Regions from separate parts of the Hydrotalea sp. GW822-HT8A01 genome, predicted to be linked through region 2. Evidence: riboswitches for the same ligand, from Rfam matches in the RefSeq annotation. Region 2 holds a riboswitch; each other region holds the start of a gene.

The links. A riboswitch is a leader RNA that binds a small molecule or an ion and turns the genes downstream of it on or off. The one in region 2 is predicted to bind cobalamin.
Region 1: another riboswitch for cobalamin. It lies ahead of AC3QLY_RS06145 (ribonucleoside-diphosphate reductase small subunit); the one in region 2 lies ahead of AC3QLY_RS02595 (TonB-dependent receptor plug domain-containing protein).
Region 3: another riboswitch for cobalamin. It lies ahead of metE (5-methyltetrahydropteroyltriglutamate--homocysteine S-methyltransferase); the one in region 2 lies ahead of AC3QLY_RS02595 (TonB-dependent receptor plug domain-containing protein).

The regions. Positions count from the first base shown of each region.
Region 1 covers NZ_CM179506.1:1,394,278-1,404,681, reverse strand. Annotated here, with positions in the region: gene AC3QLY_RS06180 (efflux RND transporter permease subunit) at 1-2,691, opposite strand, end outside; gene AC3QLY_RS06175 (efflux RND transporter periplasmic adaptor subunit) at 2,781-3,887, opposite strand; gene AC3QLY_RS06170 (TolC family protein) at 3,909-5,240, opposite strand; gene trxA (thioredoxin) at 5,444-5,818, shown strand; gene AC3QLY_RS06160 (class I SAM-dependent methyltransferase) at 5,902-6,498, shown strand; gene AC3QLY_RS06155 (hypothetical protein) at 6,548-6,712, shown strand; gene AC3QLY_RS06150 (hypothetical protein) at 6,835-7,176, shown strand; cobalamin riboswitch at 7,404-7,590, shown strand; gene AC3QLY_RS06145 (ribonucleoside-diphosphate reductase small subunit) at 7,706-8,677, shown strand; gene AC3QLY_RS06140 (ribonucleoside-diphosphate reductase subunit alpha) at 8,726-10,404, shown strand, end outside.
Region 2 covers NZ_CM179506.1:586,125-596,528, forward strand. Annotated here, with positions in the region: gene AC3QLY_RS02570 (TolC family protein) at 1-1,040, opposite strand, end outside; gene AC3QLY_RS02575 (trans-sulfuration enzyme family protein) at 1,246-2,433, opposite strand; gene AC3QLY_RS02580 (APC family permease) at 2,451-3,794, opposite strand; gene AC3QLY_RS02585 (hypothetical protein) at 3,987-4,310, opposite strand; gene AC3QLY_RS02590 (TMEM175 family protein) at 4,279-4,581, opposite strand; cobalamin riboswitch at 4,679-4,869, shown strand; gene AC3QLY_RS02595 (TonB-dependent receptor plug domain-containing protein) at 5,003-6,937, shown strand; gene AC3QLY_RS02600 (DUF6580 family putative transport protein) at 6,953-7,558, shown strand; gene AC3QLY_RS02605 (ABC transporter substrate-binding protein) at 7,610-8,557, shown strand; gene AC3QLY_RS02610 (cysteine-rich CWC family protein) at 8,544-8,759, shown strand; gene cobU (bifunctional adenosylcobinamide kinase/adenosylcobinamide-phosphate guanylyltransferase) at 8,756-9,271, shown strand; gene AC3QLY_RS02620 (Dph6-related ATP pyrophosphatase) at 9,271-10,014, shown strand; gene cobT (nicotinate-nucleotide--dimethylbenzimidazole phosphoribosyltransferase) at 10,001-10,404, shown strand, end outside.
Region 3 covers NZ_CM179506.1:1,436,204-1,446,607, forward strand. Annotated here, with positions in the region: gene feoB (ferrous iron transport protein B) at 1-1,535, shown strand, start outside; gene AC3QLY_RS06330 (helix-turn-helix domain-containing protein) at 1,781-2,677, opposite strand; gene AC3QLY_RS06335 (aldo/keto reductase) at 2,831-3,820, shown strand; gene AC3QLY_RS06340 (hypothetical protein) at 3,954-4,259, shown strand; gene AC3QLY_RS06345 (DUF3050 domain-containing protein) at 4,935-5,744, shown strand; cobalamin riboswitch at 6,082-6,272, shown strand; gene metE (5-methyltetrahydropteroyltriglutamate--homocysteine S-methyltransferase) at 6,447-8,774, shown strand; gene AC3QLY_RS06355 (hypothetical protein) at 8,914-9,099, shown strand; gene AC3QLY_RS06360 (hypothetical protein) at 9,179-9,964, opposite strand.

The DNA of each region.
Region 1 (10,404 bases), 810 kb from region 2:
TTCACCATCCCACTTTAATGAGAAATGATCTTCTAACTTAGGCGCATGGGTATACTCTTCTTTTAATGTATAGCCTGCTGGTAATTGTATGGTATTGAGTTTGTCAGAAATATCACTCATGGCATAAGATGGGCTTTCTAATTTGCCAGCCATATCTGCCGTTACATATACCACCCGTTTTTGGTTTTTGCGATAAATGCTTTTTTCTTTAATGCCACGTGTAATGGTTACCAAATCGCCAACCGGAATGGCATTGCCTTGCTGATTGATCACTTTTAAATTTTTAAGCGCATTGATATCTGATTTATCGGCATCACTTAACTGAAGCGAAATATTCACCGGATCATAACTGGAAGGTACATGTAACGTACCCACATTGCTGTTCGATAAAGCTGCATGCATGGTAGCTACCACCTGCGCCGGTGCAATACCATAACGCATGGCTTTTTCTTTATCCACATCAAACTTATATTCAGTTTGGTCGTGCTCTACCCGCCAGTCTACATCCACCACATCTGGCGTTTTGGCAAATAACTGTTTAATTTGTCGGGCAATGGCAATTTGTTGCCTGTAATCGGGGCCATACACTTCAGCTACTAAAGTTGATAATACCGGAGGGCCCGGTGGCACTTCCACAATTTTAACATTGGCATTGTACTTCTTGGCAATTTCCTGAATGCCGGGACGCATGCTTTTAGCTATGGCATGGCTTTGCTCTTTGCGATCTTCTTTTTTTACTAAGTTTATTTGTATATCGGCCATATTATCGCCTCTTCTAAAATCGTAGTGGCGTACCAACCCGTTAAAACTAATAGGCCCGGCTGTTCCAATATATTCCTGATAGTTTTCTACCATGGGCTGATGCGAAACATATTCAGCAATTTCTTTGGTAACAGCAGCAGTTTTTTCCAAAGTACTTCCTTCTGGCATATCTATTACTACCTGAAACTCATTCTTATTATCAAAAGGTAGCATTTTAACGGCAACTGCCTTTGTGTAGAACATCAACATGGATGCAAGTAGAATTACAACAATGCTAATCATGAATGCCCAACGCTTCCATCTGGTTTGCAGCATGGGGTTGATAAATGATTTATAAATTTTGTAAATACCTGTTTTTTCCAGCACTACCGGAGGTTTCTCTTTGCCATGATGTTCTTTTTCTCTCAAGAATAAATAACCCAGGTAAGGTGTTAATGTAAGCGCTACAATTAAAGACAACATCATAGCAATAGAGGCGCCTATGGGCATGGGGCTCATGTATGGTCCCATCAATCCAGATACAAATGCCATAGGCAATACCGCTGCAATAACCGTAAATGTAGCCAGAATAGTAGGATTACCTACTTCATTAATGGCATAGATTGCAGCCTGCAATGGCGGAAGCCGTTTCATCTTAAAATGCCGGTGCATGTTTTCGGCAATAATAATGGAATCATCTACAACAATACCCGTAATAAATACCAGTGCAAATAAGGTAATACGATTCAATGTGTAATGCAGAAAATAATAGGCAAATAAAGTTAATGCAAAAGTTACCGGTACGGATAAGAATACCACTAATCCACCGCGCCAGCCCATCGCCAGCATTACAAATAAGGTAACTACCACAATGGCTATGAATAAGTGAAACAATAACTCAGATACTTTTTCAGAGGCTGTTTCACCATAATTACGCGTTGTAGTTACATGCACATCGGCCGGAATTAACTGGCTTTTAATATGGTTGATTTTAGAAAGAATTTCCTCAGAAATCTGCATGGCATCAGCTCCTTTCTTTTTAGCAATGGATAAAGTTACAGCAGGATAGGCAGATGCATAACGGGCATCTTTTGACGTATCTGCTTTTCCATAACCAAAATATACATATTGGCTGGGTGTTTCAGGGCCATCTACCACTTTTGCCACCTGGCGCAGAAATACCGGTTGTTGTTGATTGGTGCCGATAATTAAATTAGCCACATCATCTGCATTGGTTAAAAAGTTTCCTGTTTCAACCGCAAAAGCTGTATCACTTTTTAACATAGTACCTGATGCTAATTGTGCATTATTGCCCTGCATTTGTTTGGCGATACTCAAAAAATCAACATGGTACTCGGCCATTTTATCTTTGTTCAAAATTACTTTTACCACACGGCTTCGTCCGCCAATAATATTTACAGCCGATACATCAGGTACTTTTTTAATTTCGTTGGTAAGCACTTCGCCCATTTGGCGCAAAGCATAATCATCGTAATGATTACTCCATAAGGTAAGACCTAATACAGGAACATCATCAATAGCACGTGTTTTCACCAATGGCAGTGTAACGCCCTGTGGCAGCTTATCCATATTCTTCATCAGTTCATTGTACAATTTTACCAATGAACGTTCTACATCTTCCCCTACATAAAACTGTACAATTAACATGGCTCTTCCCTGCATGGTAGTTGAGTATACATATTCAACACCTTTTACATTAGAAATAATTTTTTCTAATGGTGCAGTAACTTTCGATTCTACTTCTTGTGGTTCTGCCCCGGGAAACCCTACCAACACATCGGCCATTGGCACTTCAATTTGTGGTTCTTCTTCCCGCGGAATTAAATAGGTACTGTATGCACCTATCAGTAAAAAAGCAATCATTAACAGAATGGTGAGTTTACTCTGTATGAATGCTTTGGCAATATTTCCCGCAAATCCTTTTTCCATAATAAATTTTCTAATAGTTTATAATGTCAGCAATTATTTTATTAACCGCTTAATTGGTGCAACTTTCAATGTTATTCAACAACCTGGTATTATTTTATTTCTTTCACAGGAACTCCATCCGCTAATTTTCCGTTTGCGCTCAATATAAATGGCTCATCTTTACTTAATCCGGATAACACTTCTACATCATTACCCATTTGTTTACCTAAGCGAACCCAACGTAATAAAGCAGTATGATTGGCTGAAACTGTATACAAACCGGTTAGTTCATCTTTATAAAAAATAGCAGATACGGGAACCATTACAGCATCGTTGCTTGTATTCAATACATTTGTAGTTTGTTTAACAGGCAATTGTGCGGTTACATACATGCCTGCATATAAACCAGTTTTTTCATTTTCGGGAATGGCTACTTTAACAATATACTGACCGCCGGTGTACTGTGCACTCTGGCTTATTTGTGTAATGCTTCCTTTTATGGTTTTATTAATGGCCTGAATGTATAATGGCACTACGTTACCCATGTGCATATTGTTAATTTGCGATTCCGGCACTGCAATACTTACCTGAAAACTGCCTGATTTTTCAATGGTTAACAATGGCATTCCGGGATTGGCCATACTACCTGCATCGGCCATTTTTTGTGTTACAACACCACTAAATGGAGCTATTAGACTGGTATAAGCTAACATGGCATTTACCTCATTACGCATTTGCCTGGCAGCATCTACTCTTGATTTGGCAGCATTGTATTGTAAAGTAACATTATCCAACTCTTTGGCAGAAGCACTTTGTTGTTGGTACAATGCAGTAAAGCGATCGTAATCTTTTTGTGCATTTTTTAATGCAGCTTCTGCTTCTGCAATCATGGCATCGGCCTGTGCTCTTTTGGCCAACATATCCTGATTGCTGATGGTAGCCAATAACTGACCTTGTGTTACGTGATCACCTACTTTTACTTTCATTGATGTAATATAACCCATTACACGTGTGCTGATATTGGCACTTTGCACCGCTTCTATTTGTCCGCCTAAACTCAATGCATTTTGGGTTGCAGCATTGGGTAAGGCCATTTTTACTTCAACCGGAAGAATCGCAGTTGTATTTTCCTGCTTTTTTTCATTAGATGAGCAGGCAGAAAAAAACAGGCCTGTCATTGCCAACATAACGGTAGTGGTCTTTACATTTTTATTCATAGCTATTTTTTGAAATTTTTATTAATGAGTGGTTGTAGTTAAAAATTGTATATAAGCTTTGGTTGACTGGTAATTATACTGTGCCTGTGCCAGTCCTAATTTTTGTTGTGCCAGTTGTGTTTCGGCCATCAGCACATCAGTAGTTTTTACTAAGCCCTGCTCGTATCTGTTTTGCAGAATGCGCAAAGCCTCTGCAGCCTGTTGAATGGCAGCGTGCTGCTGCTCAATTTGAAACCGGGCATCCTGTAAATCGCGATTAGTTTTATTGAGTTCTAATTGACTTTGGTCTTTTTGTTGTGCCAATTGTTGTTCCAGCTTATTGCGCTCCAATGTTTTGGTAACAATGGTATTTTTGGTTCTGTTACCATTAAAAATATTCCAGGAAAGTTGTATGCCGGCCAAATAAGCATTGGCACCAAAGCCAAACATGCGGCTATCGTTCAGTTGATAATTTCCAAAAGCATTCAGCTTAGGTAAATAACTCATTTTGCTGCTTTTAATCATCAGATTACTGGCTTCTATTGCGGTTTTCATAGCCATAAAATCGGCACGTGCATCCGGAACTTTTATAGCTGTATCTGCAACGATAATATCATCAATATTTTTATCGGCAATCACATATACCAAGCCTGCAGGTACGCCCATCAAAAAACTTAAATAGTCACTTGCATTTCTAATATTACTTTTTGCATTGGCCAAATTGGTGGTTACCATACTTTCATGCACCTGTGCATTCAGTACATCAGATTTCTGAACCAGACCCTGATTAAAATAATTATTGGTGAGCTGGTACATGGCATGTGCAGTTTGTGCCGCTTCCTGCAACACTTTCACTGCATCATAAGCCAACTGAAGTTGCAGATAAGCTTTCTGTACTTCATAGGTAACATATTCTTTTGTACGCTTTGTTTTAAACTGATACAATTCAGATTGTTTAGCTGCACCTTTCCGCATATACAACATATCCAAATTTAATAGCGGTTGCTGTACAGATAATTGGGTGGAAAAATCTGGTGTACCAGAAGGATGATTCAATAAATCAGGATTGAAATCAGCCTGTGTAATGGATTTTTGCTGCAGTTTAAATCCAAATGCATTCAAGGGATTATTGGTACTCATAGCTGTATAAGAAACTCCAACCTGTGGTAAAAATATGGCATCGGTTTGTTTATAATTGCTTTGAGCAATTTGTTCGTCAACCCCTGCCAGTTGTACTGATTTGTTATTGGAAGATGCCCTTGTAATAGCATCGGCCAAGGTTAAAACCTGCGTACTATCCTGCGCTGATACCAGATGATTGAACAACATTAAACATACGCCAATGAAGGCACTGACTGCATACTTTCTTTTCATTCTTAGCATCGTGTTAAAAATTTGATGCAAAACTATCATCAGCAAAAAGCCTGTACTGTGACATATATCACCCAAAAAAAATTCCTTTTTTTAAACAAACAGCAAATAATGGTTCCTCTTTTTGCCCGGTTATACAACCCATTATGTGATAAACATCACCAAACAACAAAAACTGATGTTGTAACTTCGCTAAAAATTTTACAATGGCAACGAAACATTTAACCACCCAGGAATTCAAAGACTTTGTTTTTGATTATACCAAAGAACAGGAATGGAAATACAAAGGCAACTTGCCTGCTATTATTGATTTTTATGCAGACTGGTGCGGGCCTTGCAAAATGGTAGCTCCTGTTTTAGAGGAATTATCGAATGAATATGAAGGAAAACTGATTGTTTATAAAGTAGATACCGAAAAAGAACAGGAACTGGCTGGCGTATTTGGCATTCAAAGCATACCTACTTTTTTATTCATACCGGCAGAAGGTCAACCCATGATGCAGCCCGGTGCTTTACCCAAAAAAGTATTTAAACAGGTAATTGAAGAAGAATTACTGCCTATTGCAAGTGAAGAAAAATAAAGAAAAGTGAGAACCCGGGTTATATTGTAATAATTGTGCCCGCTATTTTTATTGTTAATGGGTGATATTGAAAAAAGAATAAAATGATGACAAATTTTTGGGACCAACGGTATGCAGAAAATGACTCAGTGTATGGATTAGAACCAAACCAGTTTTTCAAAACATTTATTGATAACAACAAACCGGGCACAATATTATTACCCGCCGAAGGCGAAGGGCGCAATGCCATTTATGCTGCACAGCAAGGGTGTACCGTTGATACATTTGATTACAGTGCAGTAGCAAAAGAAAAAGCACTGCAACGTGCAGCATCATTGGGTGTCACTATTCATTATGAAGTAAAAGATATCAATGATTATGTTCCGGAAAAACAATATGATGCGGTAGCACTCATTTATGTGCATTTACCCGAACCCCTCCGAAAAAAGTTTCACGCCAATGTAGTAGCCTCCATAAAACCCGGTGGTTACTTAGTGGTAGAATCTTTCAGCAAAGAACAAATACATCATAAAAGTGGAGGACCAACCGATCCTAATTTATTATACGATGCACCCACACTCTGTGCCGATTTTCAATTATTACATATTATCAGTTGTGGCCAAAAAGAAGTAATCCTTTCAGAAGGAAAATTTCATTCAGGCAGTGCCGATGTGTTGCGATTAGTAGCCCAGAAGTTGTAATTTATTACTGCGTGGATGAATAGGCTATGCAATGCACCAATTTTGATGCATGGAACATCAACTTTTTTATGAAAAGAATATTGCTGCTTGTAATTGTATTGATTGCATTTTCAACTGCCTGCAAAACAAACACAAAACCCCCATTACCAGCGATGACGATACAACAAAAGTTGATGTTGACCTGAATGGCCGGCCTTTCAGATGCCGCCGGTAAAAGGCAATGGGGCAAAAAGTAAATGAATTAAAAAACTACCTCCACTAACTACCAGTCAGCACAATGCTTTATTACCCGAACAATTGCTCAACTTAAAAAGAAGCAGTTTTGAGGCAACCCACATGATGGGCTTTTCAACCGCAGATGCTACTTATAAAAACGAAGATGGCAGCCAAAAAATTAAATTAACGCTATTTGATTGTGCAGGCGATGCCGGAGCAGGTATTTATTCGCTGAATCATCTTACAAAAATGAATATTCAATCCGAATCAGAAGACGGCTACACCAAATCAATTGATTTTATGGGGCAAAAAGACATGGAAACATATCAAAAAAACAACAATAAATACGAATTAATTTTTTTAGCAAACGATAGATTACTCATTAACATAGAAACCAACACACTTTCTGAGGATGAACTAAAACCGGCGGCAGCTTCACTTCAAATTAAAATCCCATCCTAATTCCATTATTTTTCGATATATTTTATCTGAAAACCCAATATCTCCAAAGTATTGAATCCAAAAATTTTTCACAGGCCTTCCACAAATTGTATTCGTTAAAAAAAATCATTCCTTTGTATGAGGTGGATTGAACAAAAAAGATTAGTGCAGTTTTTTTTGTTTGAAGAGAAATATGTTTTCAACATGGGGTTAATAACAATTTTGCCATTTAAACCCAAGCTTAACTATTTTGCTGCTCGGTTTAGGGTTTCCTTCACATGGAATGAATAGGGAATCAGGTGTAAGTCCTGAACTATCCCCGTAGCTGTTACCCATTTTCAAATGTTTTGGCAAAACACACCACTGTTTCAAAAGAAATGGGAAGGTAGCCAAATCATGGGAAGTCAGAAGACCTGCCTTAAACCAACACATAGCAATGCTTTCGGGCGAAAAGCAGGTTAGTTCAGTATAGGCCGGCAACCACTTATTCCGGTTTATATAACAACCACTTCAGCACCGAATATTCATAAAACAAAAAAATTGTAATACTATGAGCAGTGATGAAATTTTATTGAAAGAAAACAAAGATCGCTTTGTAATTCTGCCCATTAACTATCCGGCTATTTGGGAAAAATACAAACAACATGAAGCCAGTTTCTGGACCGCAGAAGAGATTGATTTGAGCTCAGATTTAAAAGATTGGGAAAACCTGAATAACGGCGAACGCCATTTTATTTCACATATCCTCGCCTTTTTTGCAGCCAGCGATGGAATTGTCAATGAAAATTTAGCGGTTAATTTTATGAGCGAAGTTCAACTGCCGGAAGCACGCTGTTTTTATGGCTTTCAGATTATGATGGAAAACATTCACTCAGAAACCTATGCGTTGTTAATAGATACTTACATTAAAAATCCCGAAGAAAAAAACAGATTATTTCATGCCATAGATACTGTGCCTGCCGTAAAGAAAAAAGCAGAATGGGCTTTGCGCTGGATAACCAATGGCAATTTTGCAGAAAGACTGGTTGCGTTTGCAGCCGTAGAAGGCATTTTTTTCAGTGGCAGCTTCTGCTCTATTTTCTGGCTCAAGAAACGAGGTTTGATGCCCGGATTAACTTTCAGTAACGAATTGATTTCACGTGATGAAGGTTTGCACTGCGAATTTGCATGCCTGTTGTATAAAATGCTGCAAAACAAATTATCGGAAGCACAGGTAAAAAGCATTATTACTGATGCAGTGACCATTGAAAAAGAATTTATTACGGAAGCACTACCGGTAGATTTAATTGGTATGAATGCCAAATTAATGCAACAATACATTGAATTTGTGGCCGACCGCTGGTTGGTTGAACTGGGCTACCCAAAGGTGTACAATGCCACCAATCCATTCGACTTTATGGAAATGATTTCGCTACAAGGCAAAACCAATTTCTTTGAAAAAAGAGTGGGCGACTATCAAAAAGCCGGTGTAATGAGTACCAACAATGTATCACAATCTTTTTCATTGGATGAGGATTTTTAAAGTAATTCAATATCCCAATAAAATAATTTCAATTAAAATAGTTTGACCATGCACGTAATAAAAAGAGACGGAAGAAAAGAAACCGTAAAATTTGATAAAGTAACCGCACGAATACAAAAATTATCCTACAGCCTTAGCCCAATGGTGAATGTGATTGATGTAGCCAAAAAAACCATTGAGGGTATTTACGATGGCGTACACACTGCAGAATTAGATAATTTAGCTGCCGAAACCGCCGCATCGCTCACCATTACGCACCCCGACTATGCTATTCTGGCTTCACGTATTGCCGTAAGCAATCTACACAAAAACACCATCAAAAGTTTTTCTGCAACCATGCGGCTTTTATACAATTACACTGATACACATTCCGGAAAAAAAATGCCATTAATAGCAGATGATGTAATGGAAGTAATTGAAACCAACGCAGAATTATTAGACAGTACCATTATTTATGACCGCGATTTTGCCTTTGATTATTTTGGATTTAAAACATTAGAAAAATCATACCTGCTTAAAATCAATGGCAAAATTGTAGAACGGCCGCAACACATGTATATGCGGGTAGCCATTGGTATTCATAAAAAAGATGTAGAAAGCGCCATTAAAACCTATCATTTAATGAGTGAGCGCTGGTTTACCCATGCTACACCTACCCTGTTTAATGCAGGCACACCCAAACCACAAATGAGCTCCTGCTTTTTGTTAACCATGAAAGAAGATAGTATTGATGGCATTTATGATACATTAAAACAAACCGCAAAAATATCGCAAAGTGCGGGTGGTATTGGATTAGCCATTCATAATATACGTGCTACGGGCAGTTATATTGGCGGCACCAATGGCACCAGCAATGGCATTGTGCCTATGCTGCGGGTATTTAATGATACAGCACGATATGTAGACCAAGGAGGCGGTAAAAGAAAAGGCGCCTTTGCAGTGTATTTAGAACCCTGGCATGCCGATGTATTTGAATTTTTAGACCTGAAAAAAAATCACGGCAAAGAAGAATTGCGGGCAAGAGATTTATTTTATGCACTATGGATTCCCGATTTGTTTATGAAACGAGTAGAAGCCAACGAAGAATGGAGTTTATTTTGCCCTAATGAAGCACCCGGCTTAAGCGACTGCTGGGGCGAAGCTTTTGAAAAATTGTACACACAGTATGAAGCAGAAGGCAGGGCCCGCAAAACCATTAAAGCACAAGAGCTTTGGTTTAAAATAATGGAATCGCAAATAGAAACCGGCACACCTTATATGTTGTATAAAGATGCTGCCAACCGCAAAAGCAATCAACAAAACTTAGGCACCATTAAAAGCAGTAACCTATGTACTGAAATTATGGAGTACACGTCGCCTGAAGAAGTGGCGGTATGTAATCTGGCTTCGCTGGCATTGCCACGCTTTGTAGAAAACGGCAGTTTTAATCACGAAAAATTATATGAGGTTACTTATACCGCTACCATTAATTTAAACCGCATCATTGATCATAATTATTATCCGGTAGAAGAAGCCAGAAATTCAAACCTAAAACACCGCCCCATTGGTTTAGGTGTACAGGGGTTGGCAGATGTGTTTATTTTATTACGCCTGCCTTTTGAAAGTGACTTAGCTAAAATGTTAAATAAAGAAATTTTTGAAACTATTTATTTTGCTGCCATGACAGCCAGTAAAGACCTGGCCATTCAGGAAGGTGCTTATGAAACATTTGCCGGCTCACCCTTATC
Region 2 (10,404 bases):
TGCCACAACTGTCCAAAGTTTCTTTTAGACTGAGTAATAGAAATATTTGGACTTTGCACATAATAGGTATTGGTACCAATTTTTACAATAGGCTCTGCACCGGTTATTGGTGAATACCCATTGAAAGTGTACCCATCAATCTGATTAAAAGAATTATAAAAGTTGGTACCTAAACTTAGGCCAAACCCAAGCGTAGGATATAAAGCTGCTTTGGCTACCTGAATATTTTTTTGTGCAGCCTTTAACCGAAAGGCGTTACCCTTTTGTAAAGGCTGATTATTCAAAGCTAAAGCATACACAACTTCGGGTTGTAAATCTGCAAAGGATTCTAATGGTATCGTTGAAACATCTGGTGTATCTACTTCAAAGGGTGCAGCAGCATCCAAATTCAATACTGCTTTCAATTGTAAAACGCTTTGTAAAAAAGTGGTTTTAGCAGCAATGTAATTGCTACTATCATTGGCTAATTGTGCCTCTAGTTCAATTTGGTTCAACTCAGGCAATGCACCTGCATCTACCTGCTTTTTAGTAATATCTAACTGCGTTTGCGTTTGTTGAATTTGTACCTTACTAATATTAATTTGCTCATTGGCACTTAATACCTGTAAATAATAGGTAGCCACATTTAATGCCGCATCGTTCGATGCTTTTTCTACATCGGCCAAAGCCGCCTGTGCACTGAATTGAGCGGCAGAAACATTGCTCTTCAATCGATTCCAATTGTATAAAGTTACATTGCTATTGGCTTGTATATTTTGATACAAAGCCTGTGTATTGGTGTAAATATTGGTGGTTCTGTCAATTGACCGGCCAAATTGCACCCCAACACCCGTTCCTAACGAAACGGTGGGTATTTGAAATAATTTAGCCTGCTGTACCTGCAATGCAGCCAGTCTGGCCTGCACATCAGCCTGTTTTACAGAAATATTGTTTTTCATGGCATATTCTACGCATCGCTGCAAACTCCACTTGTCTTCTTTGTTTTGCGCATTGCTATACAAGAAGAGTAAGGAAAAACTAATCACCAAAAAATATTTCATGCATTATCGTTTGTGTCCATTAAAAAACATTCCCATACCAGTTAGATGCCTGATTCTCTATTTTATATGGATGTTTCGGAAAACTGCATTCCATACCTCCTTCAAATTGTTTAGCCCCCCGTTAACCAAAAACTATCTTCAATCAAACATCTTATTACAAAAATAACAGAATAGTTCAGGCACTCCGAAATTTTAGATAAATGGTTTATTGAGCAGGAGCAACGGCTTTTAGAAAGGCCTGTTGTAAATCGGCCACCAAATAATTGGCTTCTTCTAATCCAATATACAAACGAAGCATTCGGTGATTGGGGTTCATTTTGTTGTATTCATTTTTTGGCATACCGGCGCAACGGGGAATGATTAAACTTTCATAACCACCCCAGCTAACCGCCATTTTAATATGTTGCAGGGCATTACAAAATAATTCTATTGTTTCAAGCGCTACCGGCTTTAAAACAAGGGTACACAAGCCACAGGCGCCTTTCATTTGTTGCTGCGCCAATTCAAACTGCGGAAAACTGCTGTCGAACGGAAAGATAACCGATTCAACCATGGGCTCCTTTTTTAAATAACCAATAACCTGTTTCGTGGTTTGTGTAATATGCGCTAACCGCATGGGCAATGTTCTAAGGCCGCGAATTAACAACCAGGCATTAAAGGGCTGTATACCACTGCCTATATTCATATATTCACTATTAAAAATGCGTTGAATCATTGCGCTGTTACTACTTAAAACACCTGCTACCACATCGCTATGTCCGCTAATGTATTTAGTAGCCGATTGCAGGCTAATATCAATACCCATTGCAATGGGTTGCTGATAAACGGGTGTACAATAACTGTTGTCGATAACGGTAACAATGTTGTGCCGTTTTGCCAATGCTGCAACAGCACGAATGTCCTGCAGTTCATACGTCCAGCTATTGGGCGATTCTAAATAAAACAATGTGGTATTGGGCTGTAGTGCATTTTCCCAATTTACAATAGCTGTTCCATCAATATAGGAATGCGTAACACCAAAACGGGGTAAAATTTCTTCAAACATTTTTCTTGCCCAGGTATACACACCTGCCACACTTACAATATGACTACCTGATTTTACATTGGCCAGCACTGCTGCAAAAATAGCTGCAGCACCACTGTTAAACACCAAACAATCTTCCGCACCATCTAATGCAGCTAGTTTTTGTGTCAGCATTTTAACTGTGGGATTTAACCCACGGCTATAGAGCCAGGTATTGTATTCATCAGCAAAAGCTTCACGCAAATCCGCCACCGTTTTAAAGGAAAAATTAGAAGTTTGCACAATGGGTGGAGCCACCGCCCTGAAGTAGGCCTCATTATCTTCGCCCAGCTCATTTAAAATGTATGATAAAGAATAAGTATCTTCCATAGCAATTCAATAAATATTTAAATAATGGTTTCTTTTCGGTTTTGTTGTTTTTTATGAAACAGAAAATACAATGCAATAAATCCAGCCAATACCAAAATACCAACCAGCGCTGTATCAGGACTGTGAATAATAATGCTGATACAAACAAACACATAGGCAGCAATAAAAATAAGCGGCAGTAATGGATATAATTTCATTTTATATATTCCGGTGCCATCTAAGTGTTTTGTTTTTCTTCTTAAAATAAAAATGGTAGCACTGGAACCCACCATACCAAACGAATCTAAAAAAATAGTGAAATTTAAAATTCTTTCAAAGGTTTGGGCAAAGAATAAAATTACAATACACATTGCAGCAAATACCGTTAAAGAAACAGTTAACACCTGATTTTTATTATTTTGAACAGCAAATGCTTTAGGCAATGAACCTTCATCACTCATTGCATACATGACTCTTGGATTGCTAAGCAATAAGGCATTTACATAAGAAAGAACACCCACAAACAAAAAGAATGAAAAAATTTCAGCACCTCGAATACCAAATACATTTTGAATTAACACATAAGCAATTTCTGTTTCATTTTTCATCTGATGAAAACCGATAACCCGATAATAACTCAGGTTTACCAATAAGTACAATACAATAATGATGGTAATGCCCATAAAAATACCACGGGGCATATTTTGGGCCGGCTTGTTGATTTCATTACCAAAATTGATGGTTTGCTGATAGCCTCCATAAGTAAACGATACAGCTATGAGACTAATCCCTAAACTTTGAATCCAGCTCATATGTGGAGTGCTATCAGCCATAACACTTGCTGTTGCTACTGCCTGATGATATGGAAAAAACAAGGCCGCAATGAGTACCACTATCATTCCTATTTTAATTAGCATTAAAATATTTTGAGCCTTTGCACTCATACGCAAACCCATTAAATTAATACCATAAAACACTAAAATAGCCCCGGCACTGATAATGGCTTTATCAATATCCGTCCACTGATGACCGGGAAACAATTTTGTAATATAACCACTTCCTATTAATGCAACGCCACTTAGTGATGCAGCATTGCTGATTAAAATGATACAGTTAATGGCAAACGCAATACTAGGATGATAGGCTACTGAAAATATTTTATAATACCCGCCGGTAACCGGGTAACGGCTACCTATTTCCGCATATGTTAAAGCACCACAAAAAGCTATCAATCCACCCAATATCCATGCAGTAAAATAAACAGATGGCGTAATGGCATCCTTGGCAGAAGTAGCGGCGGTTCTGAAAATACCCATTCCAATTACCAGCCCTACTACAATCATGGTAAAGCTAAACAAATTCAGTTGTTGTTTTCCCTGCATGTTGCTAAAGTATGGCACTCAATATAGTAAAGAAATCAATGAAACACAGAAAAAGCTGTTCATTCTATAGGCCACTTTCTATCCATGCATAAATAGCAGGATAGATACCACCCTAAAAACCGACCCATGAATTGAACATAAAGCATCATTTTCCGGCAATAAGCAATGGCACATATCTGTTCAAAAAACAGCTCAATATATTGGTTTAGAAGTTGAGATGATTCTTTTTTCAATACGCCTGTCCGGCACAATCCAAATAACAGCTACTACCCCATATAAAAACAAAGCCACCCAGGCATTCCAAAATCCAACTGCAATGGCAATAATATAAATATAAACTGAAACTTTTCCCTTAACATCATTGTTTATGACTGCAGCTAAAGCAGCCTCTTTTCCATGCAATGCAATTAACGTACGAACCAAAATAAAGTAAGCAATGGCATTCATTAATAACACAAAGCCATACAATACCACCGGTAAACTTTCAAAATGATTTTCCCATCCATCCCGACACAAATGGTACCAATGACAACCAAAAAAACAAATACAAATTTTCAATAATATTTTGCCGTTTACAAGCGCAACACTTTGCATTAAATAAATGGTGGTGGTTACTCCAGTAAATTCCAATATAAATAAAACTCAAAATATAACTTAGCAATACCGGCCATATTGCTTGTAATGCACTAAATGTAGCAGTATGTGGCACTTTAAACTCTAACACCATTATGGTAATAATTATGGCTATTACGCCATCGCTAAAAGCTTCCAATCTTCCTTTTCCCATGGTGAATCATTCGGTGAAAAAAATGAAATTAAATAAAAAATGTACAATTCAAAGCAATTACTATTTTTGCCTTGTATTTGGTTCTTTTTATTGCATTGCAAGCCATTCTTTCAACGGTATGCATTGTGATAGAAGGATTAAAAGGGAAACCGGTGTAATTCCGGTGCTATCCCCGTAGCTGTAAGGGCCTCAGTAAAAGAGAAAGCGATAACAACCACTGTTCCTAAAACGGAATGGGAAGGTGCTAAAGCCCCAAGCCAGAAGACCTGCCAGATACAGCCTCATTGAAAAATGAGTTTGTCATTCACGGCTTTCGGGTGAAAAGCATGGAATGTAAAAGACTGTCTGCAGCAGTCAATTATATTTCTCCGTTTTTTTGTTTTCCTGAAAGCTCATTGTTTCATTTTAAAAACAATCAACAATGAGCAAAAAATTAACGCTCCTTCTTACATCCATAGCTTTGGGCTATGCAGCTTTTGCACAACAAGACTCTATGGCCACCCGCCAGTTAAACGAGGTGGTAGTAACCGCTTCTAAAACACCTATTAAAGAATCAGAAACGGGTAAAATTGTAACCGTAATTGATCAAAAAACCATTCAAAACCATGCAGGCAGCAGTTTAGCTGCATTGTTGAATACACAGGCAGGTTTTTTTATTAATGGCAGCAACAATGCATTGGGTACTAATTTAGATTTGTACTTCCGTGGTGCTTCTGGAGGCAATATGTTAATTGTGATTGACGGAGTGCCGGTGTACGACCCCTCACAAATCAACAATTCATTCGACCTGAATAATATTCCTTTAGACCAGGTAGAACGTATTGAAATTCTGAAAGGCGGACAAAGTACTTTATGGGGCAGCAATGCCGTTGCAGGTGTTATTCAAATTTTTCTAAAAAAAGAAGCCAAAAAGAAAATGGCCCTGAATGCCAACGCATCTTATGGCACTTATAACACTTTCAATAGTGGTGCCGGCATTAGCGGCTCGCTTAAAAAATGGGATTATTTGGTGCAGTACAACTACATTAAAAGCGCCGGTTTCCCTGCTGCTTATGATAGTACGGGTAAGCAGAACTTTAAAAAAGATGGTTTTGAGCAAAGCAGCGTAATGGCTGAAACCCGTTACCATTTTTCACCTTCATTAACAGCAAAAGCGTTTGGCAATTTTAGCCATTACCAAACCGATTTACCTGCCGGTGCTTTTACCGATGAAAAAGATTATACCCTTAACAATAAAAATAATTTGGGTGGACTGGCATTAGATTTTCAACACAAAAAAGTAAACTGGACTTTACAGGGAAGTTACCAGCAGACCAACCGCCATTATGTAAACGACAGCACTTATGTTTCGAGCCCTTATTACAATTATTCGAACCAGCAATATAACGGCAATACCACTACGTTAGAAACCTTTGGCAGTATCCGTTTCCAAAAACATATTCGCCTGGTTTCGGGTATTCAGTACCAACATCAAAACACCAGCCAAAGCTATTTCAGTACCGGACCTTACGGACCCTACACCTCTGAACTGGGAAAAGACAGCGCCAATGTTAACCAGCTTTCGGCGTATGCCTCTTTGCTGTTGCTGAATATTCATGGGTTTAATTTTGAAGCCGGTGGCCGCGTTAACCACCATTCCATTTATGGTAACAATGCAACTTATACCCTTAATCCCTCATTTGTAATTGATGAAAATACCAAGTTATTTATTAACATTTCATCAGGCTATAATATTCCTTCGTTGTATCAATTGTATAGCGCTTATGGCAACAAAAATTTAAAACCTGAAAGCAGTACTACTTATGAAATTGGACTCCAAACCCAAAGCACAGATAAAAAAATGAGCCTGCGCCTTGCTGCATTTAAAAGAGATACCAAAAACCTGATTATTTTTTATACCGATGCCAATTACAACAGCTACTACATCAATCGCGACCAACAACACGACTATGGCTTTGAAGTAGAAAGCAATACACAAATTGGTACAATTGGCACCTGGAGTAATAATCTTACCTATATTGACGGGCATGGCATTCAAAATGGTGTTAGTGTAAACAACCTGTTCCGACGTCCTAATTTTGTGATGAACAGTGTACTTACCCTTTCGCCCGTAAAAGGCTTTACCATTGCACCGGCCTTTAAATACGTAGGTACTCGTTTAAAAGGGCCTTATGATATTGGACCTGATTTACAGCCCGCTTATTATACTGTTGACTGTTTTATCAGCTACCGGGTTAACAAACAAATTCGCCTGTTTACTTCGCTCAACAATATTACCGACCAACAATATTTTGATATTGTAGGCTATAACAGCAAACGCTTTAATATGATGACAGGGGCTTATTTTAACTTTTAAATTAAAACAATCGTTATGTCTATTCAAAAATTCAATCCGGCAACAGCAATTGTATTGTTGTTTATTTTATTAGCCGCTGCTTTGCGTATTTGGAATGCAGGCAGTACCCTATCGCCTTTGGCCAATTTTACGCCCATTGGTGCCATGGGGCTATTTGGTGGTACTTATTTCAATCAGCCCTGGAAAAAATATGCATTTCCTTTAGGTGCTCTTTTTTTTAGTGATGTGATAATGATGCATACCATTTATGCAGGTTACGGTAACGGGTTGCTGTACAAAGGATGGATATACACTTATCTTGCATTTGCAGTAATTGTTTTAATAGGCACATTGATTAAGCATGTAAAAATGAGTACGGTAATCACCGCGGCATTTGCGGCTGCACTGGCACACTGGATTATTACAGACTTACCCGTTTGGTGGTTTGGTGGATTAGATATCAGAAACGGCCAACGCTTACAGCGCAATTGGGATGGGTTTGTTCAATGTTATGTTCAGGCTTTACCCTTTTTAAGGAATATGCTGGTAGCCAATATTGTATACGGCGCCATTTTTTACGGCAGTTTTGAATGGCTGCAAAAAAAATATCCGGCCTTATCAGTGCATGCGGTTTCAAAATAATAAACGTACAGGGCTTGCTGCAGTAGCCCTGTTTTTTCTTAAACCCATACTATGCTAAAAATTGTTTCCTTTTTGCCGGCCGCCACACAAATGATATATGATATGGGCCTCGACCATATGCTCTATGGTATTACCTTCGAATGTCCTGAACCTGCCCTTTCTCAAAAACCCAAAGTGGTTCGCTGTGTTTTAGAAGACAACCATTTAAGCAGCACTGAAATTGATACTATTTTTTCTGCTGCGAAAGCATCGGGAAAAAGCTTGTATTATGTGGATGAAGATTTACTCCAACAAATAGACCCCGATATTATTTTTACACAGGATGTTTGTGAAGTATGTCAGATTGATACGGCCTGCACTGCCGCTGCCATTGCCCGATTGAAGAAGCAACCACAGTTAATTGCCTTAACACCGCAAACACTGCAGGATGTGTATCAAACTGCCATCACTATTGCTACTGCCATAGGTAAAGAAGAAAAAGCATATCAGTACCTGGCACAACTGCAACAAACCACAAACCATATTTTAGATAAACTTCGTCAGCACCAAATGCCGCTTAAAACCGTGGCATTGTTGGAATGGATACAACCCATTTATAATTGCGGACATTGGATTCCTTACCAGATAGCCATGGCCGGTGGCATAGACATGCTCAGCCATCCCGGTGGCGATTCCATTGTTACCCCCTGGAGCAAAATTGTACGTTACAATCCGGAAATTATCATCATTGCACCCTGTGGCTTTTCCATTCATCGTGCAAAAGAAGAAATACATCTTTTAACTCAATTTCCGGAATGGAATGGTTTAAAAGCAGTACAAAACCGGCAAGTTTATCTGGCCGATTTTGATTTGTTTACCCAACCCAGTGCCGGAACACTTGTTAACGGTATTGCCTTGCTGGCAGCATTATTTCATCCCCAATTATTTCAGATTCCTGCATCATTGCAACATAAATATCTTCAGCTTTATCCCCAAACCTTTGCTTATGCCACACCATGAAGAAAAATTATGCGCCCGCTGCCAGCAACCTTTTGAATGTAAAGTGGGCGATATAACCCATTGCCACTGCACTGAAATTACATTAACAGATGCGGAAAGATCTTTCATTGAAAACCGTTACAGCGATTGCCTTTGCAAAGCATGTTTATTGGCACTAAAAAACAAATATATTTTATTTAAAGAAAAATATTTTTTACCATGATTATTTTAATAACCGGTGGAGCCAGGAGTGGCAAAAGTAATTATGCGCAAAATCTGGCATTAAATATGAGCAACAGCCCGGTTTATGTTGCCACGGCTAAGGACTGGGGAGATGATTTCACCGAAAGAATTCAACACCATAAAAATAACAGAGGAAAAGAATGGATGAGTTATGAAGAAGAATTTGAAGTGAGCAAACTGCCTATTCAGGAAACAGTTGCAGTAATAGATTGCATTACGCTATGGCTTACCAATTTTTTTATCAAAAACCAAAACAATATTGATACAGCACTAATAGAATTTAAAAAAGAAATAATAGCCATCCATCAAATGCCGGGTACTTTTATCATTGTAAGCAATGAGATTGGAATGGGTGTTCATGCAGAAACGGCCATTGGCAGAAAATTCACGGATTTACAAGGCTGGGCTAACCAATTCGTGGCCTCACTGGCCGATAAAGTGATTTTTATGGTGAGTGGTATTCCTGTAATCATAAAAGAAACAAATCAATAATGGCACATCTATCTGTTTTTAACTGGAGTGGCGGCAAAGACAGTGCATTGGCACTTTATAAAGTTTTTCAAAATACTGAATGGCAGGTTGGCGCATTACTTACCTCTGTAAATCAAACTTATAATCGGGTGTCTATGCACGGTGTTAGAAGTATATTGTTAGAACAACAGGCTGCCGCCATTGGCATACCGTTAGTAAAATTATTACTGCCAGAACAACCTGATATGGATACCTATAACAGACTGCTCACCAATACCATGCAACAATTCAAAGCACAAGGGTATACCCACTCCATTTTTGGCGATATATTTTTAGAAGATCTGCGCAACTACAGGGAAGAAAAATTAGCAGCAGCCGGCTTTCAGGCACATTTCCCTTTATGGAAACGCAACACTATTGAATTGGTGCATGAGTTTATTGATCTCGGCTTTCAATCTATTATCGTTTGCACAAAGGCAGAACTGTTAGATGAAAGTTTTGCAGGCAGAATCATTGATCATGATTTTCTGAAAGACCTTCCCGCAAATGTTGACCCATGTGGCGAAAACGGTGAATTCCACAGCTTCGTTTTCAATGGCCCTATTTTTAGGCAACCCATCCCGTTTACCATTGGCGAAAAAGTATTGCGTACCTACAACGCACCTAACAATGCAAGTAACCCCTGTTCATCACAAAATCATCAACAAAACCAGATGGGCTTTTGGTTCTGCGATTTAATTCCTGCTAACCATGGAACTATTTGATGTATTCAATAAAAGAAGAGATACCCGGCATTTTACCAATGATGTTGTTCCGGATATGGTATTAGAAAAAGCACTGCGGGCAGCACACATGGCTCCATCTGTTGGATTAAGTGAAGCCACCAAATACTATTTGCTATTAGAGCAGCATATCAAGAATGCTATTCACGAACTATTTCAAAGCGAAAACCAAAAAGTTGAAGCAGAACTTTTACACAACACTGCTCTGTTACAACAGTACAAAAAATTAAAACTGGAAGCAATTAAAGAATCGCCCGTTGGATTAATTATTGCAACTGATTATAGTGTACTGGAAAAATTTACCATTGGCATTTCAGGCACTGCCGATACCCTGCAATGGAGCAGTGTTTGTGCTTTACAAAACCTATGGTT
Region 3 (10,404 bases), 850 kb from region 2:
CTGTACAACAGTTGTTCCCACAGTTAAGTGATTATGCGGCCATCCATTTTTTAATTAATCACGAAAATTTCCCTTTACCGCAGCACCTGCAGGAAGCAATAGAAGATATTGAACAAAAAAACAATTTTAATCCTACCAAAACACAGGCAGAAGAAATTTTAAAACGATACCAGCGCATCAAACAAATACTGCAAAAAAATGTGGTAGAGCCCGATCCGTTAGAACAAAAGTTATTTACCAATCATTTAGACAATATTTTTTTGCATCGGGTTTGGGGCTATTTAATTTTACTAATTGTACTGTTTCTTCTGTTTCAAAGTATATTTTGGCTGGCTCGTTACCCAATGGATGGAATTGAATGGTCATTCACTCAATTGAGTCATTATTTAAGTAATACATTGCCGGATGCTTGGTGGAGTAATTTATTGATTAATGGAATAGTGGCAGGGATGAGCGGAATTATGGTATTTATTCCACAAATCATGATTTTATTTGGATTAATTACCATTTTGGAAGATTCCGGCTATATGGCGCGAATTAGTTTTTTGAGTGATAAATTAATGCGGAAGGTTGGTTTGAATGGGAAAAGTGTAATGCCCATGATTAGCGGATTTGCCTGCGCGGTTCCTGCAATCATGAGTACGCGGAACATTGAAAATAAAAAAGAAAGGCTCTTAACCATTATGGTTACCCCGTTAATGAGTTGCAGTGCCCGCTTGCCGGTGTATACCATTTTAATTTCGCTGGTTATAAAAAATACTTATTATTTCGGATTCCTCAGTTTACAAGGCTTGGTAATGATGGGGTTATACCTGCTGGGTTTGGTAATGGCTTTAATTGTAAGTGCTGTATTGAAAGGCTTTATTAAGATGAATGAAAAAAGCTTTTTTATTTTGGAATTGCCTATTTACAGGGCACCCCGTTGGAAGAATGTTGGCATTACTATGGTTGAAAAAGCAAAGATTTTTGTGCGGGATGCCGGAAAAGTAATTATGATCATCAGCTTGTTGCTCTGGTTCTTAAGTGCTTATGGTCCGGGTAAACAAATGCAACAGTTAGATGCACAATATACCACTTTAATACAACAGCAACCACAGCAGGAGGCAGCACTGCAAAGAGAGCTGGCTTCACTAAAATTACAACATTCCTATGCCGGAATTTTGGGTAAAACCATTGAGCCTGTTATCCGCCCTTTGGGTTTTGATTGGAAAATTGGCATTGCTTTAATTACCTCTTTTGCGGCACGGGAGGTTTTTGTGGGAACAATGGCCACTTTGTATTCAGTAGAAGAAGGGAAAGAAGATGTTTCACTGCGTGAAAAAATGCAGCAGGCTAAGTATTCAGATGGCAGTAAAGTGTACACATTGCCTGCAGGAATATCATTAATGGTGTTTTATGTACTGGCAATGCAGTGCATGAGCACACTGGCTGTTGTAAAACGTGAAACCCGCAGTTGGAAATGGCCGGTTATTCAGTTTGTATACATGACGGGACTGGCCTATATAATGAGTTTCATTGTTTACCACATTTTTTAATGATAATAATCCCACAATAGTTTAGAAATCTTTCGGGTTAATTCCCAGGCTTCATTATTGGGTTCCCAGCTTTGGTCGCTATTATGGTTGGTGCAAATACAAAAAATATAGCTTGCTTTTTTGCCATTCACAAATAGTACTTCACTTCGGCTGGCATCTACGGCGTCATGTTATCAAATTTAATAACTGTCAGATTAAGTTTTAACTATTACCAATAATTTTTGAATAACTAATGGGGGGGATACTTAGTTCAGCATTCTGTATTCGTTTGGGGATTGCCCAACCCGTTGTTTAAACAAACGGTTAAAATGCTGGGGATACTTAAAGCCTAAATCATAGGCAATTTGACTGATTGATTTACTATGGTCAAATATTCTTTCTTTTGCCACATCAATTACTTTTGATTGTATATATTCCTGTGCTGTTTGGCCTGTTTCTTTCTTTATCAAATCGCCAAAATAGTTTGCTGATAAATGTACCTCGCCGGCACAATAAGCTACTGAAGGCAAACCAATGGTTTGTGGCTTATCAGATTGAAAATATGCGTTCAATACTTTTTCAAACCTTTCTAAAATGCCTTTATGTACATTGTCACGGGTAATAAATTGCCTGTCGTAAAAACGGGTACAGTAGTTCAAAAACAGTTCAATATTCGACACAATCAATCTTTTACTGTGTTTGTCAATGGCATGTTCTAATTCATATTCAATTTTTGAAAAACAATCCAATACAATTTTCCTTTCTCGTTCTGATAAATGTAATGCTTCATTCGATTGATAGCCGAAGAAAGAATAGTCTTGAATATGTCGGCCAAGCGAAATGCCATGAATTAAATCAGGATGAAATGCAAGTCCAAAGCCTTTGGGCTGGTATGTTTCAGCATTGCTATCGATCCCGGCAACTTGTCCCGGTGCAATGAATACCAGGGTGCCTTCCTGGTAATCGTAAGTATGCCGCCCATAATGCAAATCACCGCATTTTATATCTTTTAGCAAGATAGTATAAAAGCCAAAATACATTCTGGAACCTTGTCTTGGTGCTGCCTTTGAAAAATCAATCACACTAACCAGCGGGTGGAGTGTTTCAGTATTGTTGAAAGCATTGTAATCGCTAATTGTATCAAATCGGCGTAGTTTATCCATAACACTATTGTTTCATCAAATGTAAAATTACTGATTTATGCTTCTGTTATTGAGTGTGTATTGCATCATCAGTAATATTGGTACAGCGATCCGTAATCTATATACCATTCATGCAAAAAAATACGAAGACCTTTGCATAAACATTAAAATTGAATGATGCAAAAAAGAAAATTAGGAAATGAAGGACTTGAAGTTTCTGCAATTGGTTTGGGTTGTATGGGAATGAGCTTTTCCTATTATCCATTTCCGCAAAAAGCAGATGCCATTCATCTTATTCGCAAAGCAGTAGAGCAAGGTGTTAATTTTTTTGATACTGCTGAAGTATATGGGCCTTATAGTAATGAGGAACTGGTTGGTGAAGCGCTTGAACCTTACAAGGGCAAAGTTATCATTGCAACAAAATTTGGTTTCAATATTCAGAATGGTAAAATGGCGGGTGTAAACAGTAAACCGGAACAAATAAAAAAAGCGGTTGAAGGTTCTCTCAAAAGATTAAAGGTTGATGTGATTGATTTATTATATCAGCATCGTGTTGATCCCAAAGTGCCGATTGAAGATGTTGCCGGAACTGTGAAGGATTTAATTAAAGAAGGCAAGGTTAAATATTTTGGTTTATCTGAAGCAGGTGCCCATACCATTCGCCGTGCACATGCTGTGCAAACTGTAAGTGCATTACAAAGTGAATATTCACTATGGACAAGACAACATGAAAAAGAAATTATTCCAACCATTGAAGCATTGGGAATTGGGTTGGTTTCGTTTAGTCCGCTTGGAAAAGGATTTCTTACCGGGAAGATAGACGCAAATACAAAATTTGAAGCAGGCGATTTTCGTAATCATCTTCCAAGATTTACGGAAGAAGCTCGTAAAGCAAATGCAGCGTTGCTGGATGTAATCGAAAAATTTGCACAACAAAAAAATGCTACGCCTGCACAAATTGCACTGGCATGGGTACTTGCCCAAAAGCCTTGGATTGTACCCATTCCGGGAACAACAAAATTGCATCGTCTTACAGAAAACAATGGTGCAGCTGCTATTGCGTTTACAGCAGCAGAATTGAATGCAATAGAAGAGGCTTCTGCACAAATAAAAATTTTGGGTGATCGGTATCCTGAAATGTTGGAAAGAGCAACAGGGTTGTAAAGTATACAATAAATTTTATAACTGTTCATCAATTTGTACCCATTATATGCAACGAATTACTGTTTAAAATGATCATGTATAAAACGATGGTTATGCAAAAAAAGTTTTATTAGCATGCATTATAATGGTATGCATGAGCAATTTTTGCAAAAAAGCGGTTGGAACCAATAACAATATAATAGGGCAATGGCAATGGAAGTATTCCATTGGCGGTATTGCTGTACAAACAATTACAGCTTCGGATACCCATGTTATATTAACTTTTCAACAAGTCTCTACTTATACGCTTTCCGAAAATGGCACCATACAATCAAATGATCAATTTTTTATTACTTATGACAGTACTTATAAAAAATTGTACATCTCCTCAATTTTACATCCGGCAAGCTATGGTTTGGGCCAAATGGAACAGCTTTTTCTATTCAAAATAATCAATTGATTTGTGATGATCATCCGGTATCGGACGGATATCGGCATTTTTTTCAAAGAATAAAATAAATGCATTCAGCAATGCATAGAAATGACAATGAACCAACTCTCATCAGCGTAAATTAGCTTTATCTGCGGGAGATGATTTTTCCGATGAATCCGCAGATGAACTACAGAATAGGTTGATTTTAAAAATAAGTAAAAAATTTTCTGTGTAATCCTCTGTTACCGTTGTGGTTTATTTTTTCACGCAAAGCCCGCAAAGTATAGGCGCAAAAGGCAGGGAGTTGGATTAAAATGTAAATGATTGATCCATCAGCGCTATCTGCGGAAGATTTTTTTCCCGCTGAACTCGCAGAAAAATGCAGAAAAATTATTTGATAAAAAATAGTGATGTCATTTTTGAATTTGTCTATCATTAATTGTAGATTCATCAAAATAAATGAAAGAAATTTTGCCTAACATAATTATTTGTGTGCTGTTGGCCTCATAGGAACCAACAATCAACTTAAGTTTACTATCATCTTTATTGCAGCATGGGCGTATCAATTGATCGATAGCTTTTTCTTATCTACCTACTCTTAATTAAATTTTTGTGCAGATGATTTGTTCATTACTTTGCATGCTTCAAAAAAAACAATGCATACTTAATTTAAATAATTAATAAAATTAATACATTTAAAAGATGAACGAATCAATAGCGCATATAAAAAAGGCAATAGAGCCTTACAGACAACAAATCATGCAGCATAAAGTATATGCAGCCATTAGGAATACGGATGACCTGAAGGTTTTTATGCAGTATCATGTTTTTGCTGTTTGGGACTTCATGTCATTATTAAAAACATTACAAAATAATTTAACCTGTACTGTCATCCCCTGGTTTCCCAAAGGTGCTGCTGATACAAGATACCTTATCAATGAAATAGTAGTGGGGGAAGAGTCTGATATGGATAGTTTTGGCCATAGAAAAAGTCATTTTGAACTTTATTTGGATGCCATGCAGCAATGTGGCGCCGATACTAAGCCAATGGAAACATTTATCCGCGTGTTAAAAAATACCGGTAATATGGTTACTGCATTTGCAGCAGCTGAGGTGCCATCAGCAGCACGTGAATTTGTTGACTTTACATTTGAAATCATTAACAGCCAAAAAGATTATTTGCAATCAGCCATCTTTACATTTGGGCGCGAAGATTTAATTCCGGGGATGTTTGTTTCAATGGTTAATGATATACATAAAAACTTTCCACAAAGTATCTCAATTTTCAAATATTATCTGGAAAGGCACATTGAAGTTGACGGCAACCACCATAGCCAGCTTGCCCTGCAAATGACAACAAACTTATGTGGTACTGATGAACAACGTTGGAAAGAAGCAGAACAGGCAATTATTACCTCTTTACAAAAGCGTATAAGCCTGTGGGATGGTGTTTATAAACAAATAATAGCACCAACAACAACTGCCAGCTTAAACGTTGTAAAAGCAGAATAATGGTGCAGGTAAGCTGAAATGCTTCAGACATAAATAATAAATAATGGTTTGCTATCGTGATAACCGTTAATATTACCAACCATTCATTTTTAAAGGTATTGATTTCGGAATGAATGTTATATTCAATTGCTGTTAAAAGGATAAAACCCTAAATAAAAGTTTTGTGTTATATAGTCACAATAGTAGGAACAATAATACTAAAGTTGACAAAAAAAACAAAAGAAAGGCTAATCGATAACACATGTATGGCTTGATTTGATTTAGGGTAAAATTGCAGAGATGAAATTTTAATAGAAAGTTATAATATATTTGTATTCAAATAGTTCTTTACTACATTTCTTCATCAAACGGAAAAGGTTTTACTTAACGTAAATTAATAGGGAATTGTGTGCAAATCACAAACTGTCCCGCAACTGTAAGTAACGTTAAATTTTTACCCTTGTGTATCCACTGTTTTGCCTTGAGCGAGATGGGAAGGACGGTAAAAATGTTACAAGTCAGGAGACCTGCCTTTACCGTGTTGACAATGCTTTCGTGGAATGAAGCAGACAGTCAGAATTGATGTGCCCATTATTTTGCAGGATTATTGACTCTTGCAGGATTCATTGTGTGCATACCATTTCTTTCACTTCTTCTACAAAACATTATGAGGTTTAGCAAAAGAGCTTTAAACTGATTTCATCATTTTAAAAGCATCAAAAAATGCAAACACACAACTTAGGCTACCCGAGGATAGGCAGCCAACGTGAACTCAAAAAAGCTTCCGAGCAATATTGGTCGGGCAAAATTCCTGTACAGCAATTACTGCAAACAGGTAAAACCATTCGCCAGCAAAACTGGCAATTACAAAAAGAATTAGGTATTGACCTGATACCTTGCAATGACTTTTCTTTTTACGACCATGTATTGGATATCAGCTTAATGGTTGGAGCAATTCCGGAAAGGTATCATTCATTGATGGAAACGAAACAATTGCCAGACATTGATTTGCTTTTTGCAATGGCAAGAGGTTACCAAAAAGATGGCTATGATGTTACTGCCATGGAAATGACTAAGTGGTTCGATACCAACTATCATTACATTGTTCCTGAATTTACTGCCACTCAAAAATTTACTTTATATTCAAATAAAGTGTTAAATGAATTTTTAGAAGCAAAAGCAAATGGTATTCAGGCAAAGCCTGTACTACTGGGGCCAGTATCTTACTTACTTTTGGGTAAGGAAAAAGGAGAAGGCTTTCACAGGCTTGAACTCATCGAAAGACTGTTGCCTGTTTATTTGGAAATATTGAAAAAATTAGATGATGCTAATGCCCACTATATCCAATTTGATGAACCTTGTTTAGCACTTGACTTGAGCCAATCAGAACAACAAATTATTGTAAAAACATATCAGAAAATAAAGAATAAATTACCCGGCCTTCATATAATTTTAACAAGCTATTTTGAATGTTATGGGCAAAATCTACAAACCGTATTAAGCCTTCCTGTGCAAACAATACATCTTGATTTGGTACGCTGCCCATCACAGTTAGACGATATCTTAGCAACTGATTTTGTGAAAACAAAAACCAATCTTTCATTAGGCTTAGTGGATGGCAGAAACATTTGGAAAAATGATTTTCAGCAGTCGCTTGCATTAATTGATAAAGCAGTTAAAATAATTGGAGTAGAAAGGATTTGGATTGCTCCTTCTTGTTCATTAATCCATTCACCTTGCGATCTGGAATTAGAAACAAACAATAAAACATTAAAACCTGAAATTAAACAGTGGCTTGCCTTTGCAAAACAAAAAATTGACGAAGTGGTAACGCTGAAACAATTGGCAAATAAGGAACATCAGGCAGATGCAATTTTAAAATTGCAGGAAAATATGGAGGCACATCAAAGTAGGAAAATATCAACTCTTATTCACAATCAGAGCGTAAAACAACGTGTTGCTGCTATTACTGAAAAAGATACACAGCGCTTCAATGATTTTTCTTTGAGAAAAATTAAGCAACGTAAAGCCTTGCAATTACCCATGTTCCCCACTACTACTATCGGTTCATTTCCACAAACTGCCGAGGTAAGAAGTTGGAGGACTAAGCTTAAAAAAGGCGAAATTACACAAGAGCAATACGATGATTTAGTTGCAAAAGAAATATCAGAGGCCATCCGTTGGCAGGAAGCAATGGGTATTGATGTATTGGTGCATGGAGAATTTGAACGCAATGATATGGTGGAATACTTTGGTGAACGATTAAACGGATTTGCATTTACCCAAGACGGCTGGGTACAAAGCTATGGCAGCCGTTGTGTAAAGCCACCAATTATTTATGGCGATGTAAGCCGCCCTGCACCAATGACATTGCGGTGGACTTCTTACGCTCAATCGTTAACCCAAAAATGTGTTAAAGGAATGCTTACAGGCCCTGTTACTATTTTGCAATGGAGTTTTGTTCGTAATGATCAACCACGCAGTGAAACCTGTAAACAGATTGCTTTTGCCATCCGTGATGAAGTAATGGATATGGAAAAAGCAGGTATAAAAATTATACAGATAGATGAACCAGCCATTCGTGAAGGGTTACCATTACGAAAAGAAAATTGGCAGGAATATTTACAATGGGCTGTTGGAGCATTCCGAATATCGGCAAGTGGTGTACATGATGAAACACAAATTCATACACATATGTGCTATTCTGAATTTAACGACATCATTCAAAATATTGCCGACATGGATGCTGATGTGATTACAATTGAATGCAGTCGTTCACAAATGGAATTACTGGATGCTTTTGCCGATTTTAAATATCCCAACGAAATTGGTCCCGGTGTTTATGACATTCATTCGCCAAGGGTTCCTTCTAAAGCAGAAATGATAGCATTAATGGAAAAAGCAAAAGCGTTTATACCTGCTGAGAAACTATGGGTAAATCCTGATTGCGGTCTGAAAACAAGGCATTGGGATGAAACAAAAAAAGCATTGGTAGAAATGGTAAATGCTGCAAAAGAGTTGCGATTATCTGTCCATCAACCTAAAAATTGATAATTTGATAATTAGGTAATTGCATACTGTAATTACCTAATTATAACTTATTAAATAATTAAATATTATTTATCATAGTCAATTGATACTGCTATTTGTTTATATGATTGTATGAGTTGTTTTAAATTTTTCGCTTTTTGTGCAGTACACTAACATGCATCAATCAAAAGCATTAATGTGCTGTGGCTATACCTGTGCCTATTTTTATGCAACTTATGGCCACACTAACACAATGCCCATCAATATAGGTATTACAGAAAAGGCAGCATACAGACACAGTAACGCTATGGCCGATACAGTAAGGGAAGGATTGTTGAAATTGTAAATGTAGTCATTTTACATCCTGCTTCACCTATAGAAAAATATAGGTGCAAACTGCCTGTATATAGGATAGGTGTATACAACTAATTAAATTTTCTTCTCGATAAGTTAAAACCCAGTCTAACTAAGAATCCACTTAATACAACATTTGAATTATTATAAATACTTGTAAAACCCCTTTGATATGATATATCTATATTAATCATAAAAAGATATAAACATACACCACCTACAAACCCAACATACGATGAATTTAGTTGGTTATTGTTTAAAACATATTCGTTGCCATTTTGATTGTGAAAAGCTTTAGCGAGAAAATTAATGGATGGCCCGGCATACAAAAATATTGCATCAGAAAATGGAACTCCGCCTGGACTATACCCACCCGGATTGACCGTAGTGTTGCTTACAATATTATCTCCATATGAATGACTGTAAATATAGGTTTGTGTAGTAGATGAGGGTGCTATATAGCGGGCACTTGTAACTTTATTTTTAAAGGAAATACAATATTCAAATAATACCGGAGCAGATATATAGTTTAGTGTGAAAGATTCTAAACTATTGCCCGACTGCGCATTATTTGCTGTAAAATAATCCCATACTAATTTTGTTTTTAGCCCAAAATCCGGACCAGAGCTTTTGTATTTTCTATGTAACCATTCTATATATAGATCGCCAGTATATGCTATTTGTGTTTTTAAATCACCCGTTAATACAGGATTATCTGTTGCTTTTAAAGAAGAAATTCCTGTTCCGCCCCACCATGCTCCAATATCCAAGCCGGAATTAAACATCCATTTTTTATTTGTTTGTCCATTAATAAAAGTGACTGATAAACAAAATATAAATACAAGCATCTTTTTCATAAATTCAAATTTAGCAGTTAAAGAAAAGGTTGGTATAAAAAAGAAGGTGCGTAAATCTGTTAAAAGAATGTTAATAGCAAGATAGATTAATAATTTGAAAATTCCTAATTTATTTTAAAGTTTATTAAACCTGTTGCAGGATTTCTCGTTTTTGATTTGCAGCCTTTTTAGCACCCGGTCAATTTTACAAATGATATTTTTCTTTTTTTGAATTATATAATTTTATATTTTTATGTTGTAATATTATATCAGAAGGCAACCATTCCGTTGACGTATTGTAAGTGCTGATGAATAAAGTGCAAAACAGGATGAAATAACCGAAGCTATAAATTAGACTATATTCAGCAGATGGGTAGTATTTGCAATTGTTCATTTTCCCGCATTTATGACGAAGCTCAAAGGAGAGACTTTTATACACAATAGTCGGTGAAAAACTTGGT